2 regions of the Agarivorans sp. JK6 genome follow, and region 1 is predicted to be linked to the other one. Evidence: predicted binding sites of a transcription regulator. Region 1 holds the regulator's gene; the other holds the start of a gene.
The links. The regulator LexA, encoded in region 1, represses DNA repair genes until DNA is damaged. The targets are predictions, from matches to a motif close to TACTGTATNNNNATACAGTA.

Region 1 (3,592 bases):
CGCCAGTTGCGCAAGCACTGCCCCTTGGCGTTCGAATAATTCCTGACCTAGATGAAAAGGCACACAAGCGTAGCTGTTTACAGTAATTATTTCGGCGCCCGCATCTATAAAGTTTTGATTAGCTTGGCGTACTAAGGAAGGTGATTCGATCAGTGCTTGAGCACTCCATAAAGGTTGTGAAAAAGGCGCTCCCATTCTTTTAAGTTCTCGGCCCATTCCACCATCTAACACCGCTACATGTTTACTCATTATTTCTATACCACCACTACGCATTACCCTAATTATCATAAATGAGTCTAATTCAGATAAAGCAACTAAATAATGAAAGTTTTTCATGTTGATGAAGCAGGTTTTACCTCTAAGAGCTGTTCGATTAAAAGCTCTGAATTATAAGGCGTCGTGTTTTAGTCTAAGCATCGCTTAAGGATAGAATCGTTTAGAAAAATGAAGGCAGCCATTTCGTGGAATCTCTTGTTGCTTTCAATTTTAGCAAGCTTAGCGCGGCCGAGAATTTCGTTTAGTAGCAAAATTCTTAGTTAAAAATTTGCTTATAGTTTTGGTGCCAGCGTTTGAGCTTTTTATCTATATTTTTTCAATTTCTTATTGGTTTTTTGGTTTGGGGTGGAAATAACAATTTTTGCTATGTTTGAGCGTCAAAAATCGCTTTTTTAAAACTCTTTCTAAGTCAGTTTGTCTAGGGGGATTGCTCGCCAGTTAACCGCAGCATTGCTTTTTTCTCTAAATATAGAGCCCAACTCCATTCAATTCGTACACTGTTAATAAACGAAACGCATGCGAATGAATGCTTAGCGATTCCAGTTCGCTGGTTTCAACTTACAAAGTAATTGTCAGTCCAATCGAGTAATAAAGGTTTGCTCGTCATCCACAAAAGCGACAAAGCCGCCGTGATAGATAAACACCCGCCCGCGTCCCTCCACTAAGCAGGCAAGCTGTGGGTTTAAATCTTCTTCGTTAAATTGGCTTTGAAAAGTGCCCGTATCGGTGATTACGCCGCTGAATGTAGGCAAATATCCATGGGTGCGCTTGGCTTGATCAATCAGGCTCAGCTCGCTGGCAGTAGAGAAGCATGAGGGGATCGCCCCCGCTTCTTCGATAAACATTGTTTTTAGTTCTTCAAAAGCTGTAATCACCAGCCAGTCGATGCCGTTAACATGATGAATAAACATAGTGTTTCTCGGTAATTCTGATGCGGCGATTTTATCACTATCAGGGGAAGAGCGTAGTAGAGATTTAGTTGCTAAAGGCGGTAACTCTGTGCCATTTCCGGACATTCACGAGGTCAACTTGAAACACGCTTTTGCCCAAAGGGGAGTTAGCTAGATACTTAGCATCTTACTTCTGACTCAGTTTCCATCACATTGCAATCTACAACTCAAAATTTGGAGCGTAGTTTTAAAGTAGCGGAAAGATTTCCAAAGAAACTGAAACCTACAATAAGTCACTGATTTAGATAAATCCTTGCTTCATTGCTCATGCTGTATATACTAACAGTGTGCTGTATAAACTTACAGGTAGACTATGAAGCCCTTAACACCCCGTCAAACAGAAGTATTTGAATTAATTCGTCGTCATATTTCCGAAACGGGTATGCCGCCAACCCGTGCAGAGATCGCTAAAGAATTAGGCTTTCGTTCCGCTAATGCGGCAGAAGAGCACCTACGAGCACTTGCTAAGAAAGGGGCTATTGAGATGATCCCTGGAGCTTCGCGCGGTATTCGCATTAGTGAAGAGTATTTGCCAGCCAGCGCTAATGAGCCAGTGGCCGAAGACTTAGAACCCGGTTTACCCTTAATCGGCCAAGTGGCTGCAGGCGAGCCTATTTTGGCGCAGGAGCATGTAGAGTCGCACTATGCGGTAGATGCTAACTTGTTTAATCCTCATGCTGATTATTTACTGCGGGTGCAGGGAATGAGTATGAAAGACATCGGCATTATGGATGGTGACTTGTTAGCGGTGCACAAAACCAATAATGTTCATAATGGGCAAGTGGTGGTGGCACGTTTAGAAGACGATGTTACGGTTAAGCGTTTTGAGCGCGACGGTAAAATGGTTTACTTGCACCCAGAGAATGAAGAGCTCTCAACTATTGAAGTTGATTTAGAGTATCAAAGCATCGAAATCGAAGGCTTGGCGGTAGGTATTATTCGCACTGCCGATTGGATGTAAGCCTTACATAGCAATAAGTTCCGCTCTTTTTAAGCCCAAATCAGCCCGATTTGGGCTTTTGTCGTTAGCATCACATCTTTTGTGTTTATCCATAAAAATCTCAACAATATATTTACATTTCTTTAACTTAGGGGTTAATTTATAAGCAGTAGCTTGTATTTAGCTGTTGCTGTCTACTACTTTTGGGGTGGGGGATTTCCCTTTTTCTGCAGCTACTTTCCTAGTTTGGAGAGTTGTTGTCGTTGGCTACTAGCAAAGGAGAGCGCTGTGGGCCGATGGATTCAGCTAATAATGCTGACATTCTTTTCGTCGCAAGTATTTGCGCAAGAAATGTCATTCAACTTACGTCCGGGTGTTACCGCCATTAGTGAGCAGGTTTATGGCCTGCACATGACAATTTTTTATATTTGTTGTGCTATTGGGGTGCTGGTGTTTGGCGCCATGTTCTGGGCTATTTTTCATCATCGCAAGTCTAAAGGAGCCAAGCCGGCTCAATTTCATGAAAGTACCAAAGTAGAAATTATTTGGACCATCGTTCCTTTCATTATTTTGATTGGGATGGCGATTCCTGCCACTAAAACCCTGTTGGCCATGGAAGATCCTTCCGATGCCGATATCACCATTCAAGTAACAGGTTCCCAGTGGAAGTGGCATTACAAATACTTTGACCGTGAACTGGAATTTTACAGTGTGCTGGCATCTGATATGGATGAAGTTAACGGCAAGCTGGAAAAACGCAAAAACTACTTGCTTGAGGTAGACCGACCGCTGGTATTGCCCATCGATAAAAAAGTACGCTTTTTGATGACTTCGGAAGATGTTATCCACTCCTGGTGGGTACCGGATTTTGCAGTTAAGAAAGACGCCAACCCAGGTTTTATTAATGAGGCTTGGACCATCATTGATAAACCCGGCATATACCGCGGCCAGTGTGCTGAGTTATGTGGTAAAGACCACGGCTTTATGCCGATTGTGGTTATCGCTAAAACGCAGGCCGATTACGATGTTTGGTTAGCCGAAGAAGAAGCTGCTTATCAAGCCAAACAAGCCCAAGAGTTAGAACTGGTTGCTATGACTATGGAGCAAGACGAACTGATGTCGCTGGGCAAAAAAGTCTACGACAAAAGTTGTGCGGCTTGTCACCAAGTTAACGGTGAAGGCTTACCAGGTGTGTTCCCTGGCTTGAAAGACAGTCCAATCGCTATTGGTGATGTGGGCAAACATATTGAAGTAGTTGTGAATGGTGTACCGGGCACTGCGATGCAAGCCTTTGGTAAACAGCTAGGTTTAAAAGAGCTGGCTGCCGTAATTACCTACGAGCGTAACGCTTGGGGTAATGATACCGGTGATTTAGTGCAGGCCAAGGATGTTGTGGCCGTGCAAAACGCAGCGCAGTAGGGAGAGA
Region 2 (3,592 bases), 1.2 Mb from region 1:
TTGTCTGGTCTTAGCCCTAAGCAGAATCGAGATATTCCTCCGTTAGATTACCCAAGAGCTTACCAAGTAAAAGCTGATTACTCGCAGTTAACCATAAGCGTAAATGGCGGAATTGCTAGCTTAGAACAAGTGCAAGAGCACCTAAAGCATCTCGATGGCGTTATGCTAGGTCGCGAGGTTTATCAAAATCCTTACTTATTGGCGGATGTGGATCAACAGATCTTTGACGATCCGCAGCCAGCATTAAGCCGCCATCAAGTGGCTGAGTTAATGCTGCCATATATTGAAAACCATTTGGCACAAGGCGGTCGTTTACAACATATTAGCCGCCACATGCTGGGGCTGTTCCAAGGTTGTGTGGGAGCGCGTGCTTGGCGTAGGCATTTAAGCGAGAATGCCCATAAGAAAGGTGCTGGCATTGAAGTGATGCAAGCTGCAATGGATTTAGTTCCCGAGCATCAATAAGCCTAGTTAGCTTACTTACTTGTTTAATTGAGGCCGCTTTATGCGGCCTTCTCATTATCTGGCACAGCCCTTGCTATCACTACCTGCGAAGAGTCAGCTTTTTGTCAGGAGTGCAAAACAATGGAATTTTTAGGACGTTTAATCGCCCGCTGGGGCATATTAGACATTTTTATGGCGTGGGTGCTTACCGCCAGTGGCATGTTACTGGTTATTCCCAAGCAGTGGTTACCTGAAGCAGGTTTAAACGCGCAACTGAGTATGGTGTTAACTATTAGTTGTGTAACGGGTTTGGCTTATTTTCTTAGCCGAGGATTGTTGTTGATTATGACCAGTATCACGGGAGCCGTTCAACATCGTCGAGAATTACAACGACTCGCTTCGATGATCTCGTGTTTGGATCATTCTGAGCGCGCTATTTTACGCGAGTTTATTATTACTCGTCGCAGCGTATTAAGTCTGCCTTTAAAAGAGCCTGCCGTAGCAAACTTAATGGAAAATGGTGTGTTAAAGCCAATGAATGAGCAACATGTTCACGAGCAACGAAGCAATGTGGACATGATGATCAATTTAGCGGCGCGGCCATTATTGAGTTACAAAGCTTTAGGCTTACCGGTTGGTAAGTTAAACGAAGAGCAAATTGAACATTTGAAATCAATTCGCCCTCGCTTTTTACAACCAGATTACAAAGCAAATCGTACTCACTCTGGGAAACTATTTAGGATCCGTGCCGGTGATACAGAAAGCCAAACGGCGGCATAGTTTAACTAGTACGCTGTTTTAGATAACCCGCGTAATCGGGGACATCTACCGAAAACTCCTGATTAAAGTGACGGCTGGCTAAGATAAATTCAGCCGTCGCTTGGTTGGTAGCCATTGGTATATTCCATACCGCAGCCAAACGCAGTAGCGCTTTGACATCAGGGTCATGCGGCACCGCGTCTAGTGGATCCCAGAAGAAGATCATTAAGTCTATTTTACCTTCCGCAATCATTGCGCCTAATTGTTGGTCGCCACCCATTGGACCGCTTAATAAGGCCTCTACTTCAAACCCTTGTTGTGACAACAGCGTACCGGTGGTGCCGGTTCCAAATAACTGATGTTTAATTAAATCATCGCGATGATTCTTCGCCCAGTTAATTAACGCCGTTTTTTTATGGTCGTGGGCTACCAATGCTATACGTTTGCGAACGTTCATGGTGCGGGTGGTTGTATCCATGTTACCTCTTAAATACGATTAGTTTGAAAGCGTTTACTACAGATTATGTTACTGTTTGTATTTACTATTAGCTAGCAACAGCCAGCAGATAATCAAGGTGGGATAGCAAAAACGTGTGCGGTAGCGTAATGATTGGCGGTGAATATGAAATACGACAAGCCGTAGGTGTGGATTCGTTATTTCTAGATTTTGGCGAAACCAAACAGTATCGCCCTAGCGAGTCGTTGCCAGCTTTGATTATTGAGCAGGAAACCCTGCGTTGTAAGCCTTTTATATGGGGAGTAAAGCACCCTCGACATACCCAGCTTGTTATTAATGCTCGAGTAGAAAGCGCTGCTAATAAAGCTATGTTTCAAAACGCCTGGATAACCCAGCGTTGTTTACTGCCGGTAAAAGCGTGGCATGAATGGCGTAATCAAGAACGTTTTGAGTTTAGTTTGGAGCATCAAAATGTATTATTGCTGGGCGGTTTGTATTTGCAGGCTTCTGAGGGAAAACAGCACTTAGTTGTTCTCACTCAAGCTGCAGCGAGTGCTTTACAGCAATATCATCATCGCATGCCTTTGTTGTTTGAACTCGAGCAAGGCTTGCGCTGGTTGGGCGGGCAGCCCTGTAAATATGAGGCGGAGCAGTTTCATTATCATGTGTCGAGCGATAGCCCACAGGTGGGCTTGTTTTAGTTAGTATATTTTGTCGCATCAGGTTTCTAGGAGTGATTGATGATTTACATTTTTGGTTATGGCAGTTTAATTGATGCAGATTGCAGACAGTGTACCTTTCCTGGTGAACATGCGTATGCAGCGCGGTTACATGGTTACCAACGTTATTGGAGTGGTTTGAAAAGCGCTGATGATCGTTCCGCTGTTGTAATTACTCCCGATAATAATGCCAGCGTGAATGGGGTGCTGATTCCCTTTGATGAAAGCTTCTTGCCTGAACTGGATAAACGCGAAGAAGATTACGATAGAGTGTTACTCGATGTTTCACAGCTTGATCTCTTAGATACGCTGCCAAAACCAGCCGTTAAGATATATACCTATGTGGCTAAAGAGTATTGGCATCCACAGAGCAATAGCCCTATTTTACAGTCTTATTTAGATGTGTGTTTGCGAGGGTGTTTGGCGGTAAATGAGCAATACGCGCGTGAGTTTTTGCTTTCGACCAATTATTGGGTAAGCCACTGGTTAGATGACCGTCATCAACCTATTTACCCAAGGGCCATTAATATGGATGCTCTAGCCTTAGAGCAAATTGATTCGATACTAAATGATATGGCGCATTTGGCTGATTACAACCCGGTCGCTCAGAGCTAAGAATTTAGGTATAAAAAAAGGCGCCTTAGGCGCCTTTTTTAGCTTCGATAAACGTAAATTACAGTACGTGTACAGAAGAAGTGTTAGTAGTACCAGAAGGTACTAAGGCACCAGATACCATCACTACGATGTCGCCTTTGTTTGCAAGACCTGATTCCATCGCTAAATCTTTACCAAGCGCGTAGAAAGAGTCAGTGCTTTCAATGCTTTCAACAACGTGAGGAATAACACCTTTAGTTAAGCAAAGTTGAGCAGCAGTTTTAGTGTTAGTAGTAATTGCTAAGATGTTAGCTTGTGGGAAGTATTTACGAACAGATTTCGCAGACTTACCACCTTCAGTAGCAACAACAATAAGAGGAGCACTTAGCTTCTCAGAAGTTTCTACAGCACCTTTACATACCGCTTCAGTGATGCGTAGTTTACCGCTATCACGTGCTGGATCTAAGTTAGAAGGCATTACTGCGTCAGTACGACCACAAATAGTTGCCATGATAGATACAGCTTCTACAGGGTATTTACCTTTAGCAGACTCACCAGAAAGCATTACTGCATCGGTACCGTCTAGGATTGCGTTAGCAACGTCGCCCGCTTCTGCACG

Region 2: a site for LexA is predicted at 1,731-1,750, ahead of OV592_RS17865 (SOS response-associated peptidase family protein). Genes of this name have one in related genera too.

Annotation. Positions count from the first base shown of each region.
Region 1 is NZ_CP113525.1:414,490-418,081, forward strand. Features, by position in the region: gene OV592_RS01910 (homocysteine S-methyltransferase family protein) at 1-249, opposite strand, end outside; gene OV592_RS01915 (cytosolic protein) at 849-1,187, opposite strand; gene lexA (transcriptional repressor LexA) at 1,540-2,187, shown strand; gene coxB (cytochrome c oxidase subunit II) at 2,479-3,585, shown strand.
Region 2 is NZ_CP113525.1:3,887,109-3,890,700, reverse strand. Features, by position in the region: gene dusA (tRNA dihydrouridine(20/20a) synthase DusA) at 1-465, shown strand, start outside; gene OV592_RS17875 (super-infection exclusion protein B) at 586-1,224, shown strand; gene OV592_RS17870 (methylglyoxal synthase) at 1,226-1,681, opposite strand; gene OV592_RS17865 (SOS response-associated peptidase family protein) at 1,795-2,361, shown strand; gene OV592_RS17860 (gamma-glutamylcyclotransferase family protein) at 2,401-2,994, shown strand; gene pykF (pyruvate kinase PykF) at 3,053-3,592, opposite strand, start outside.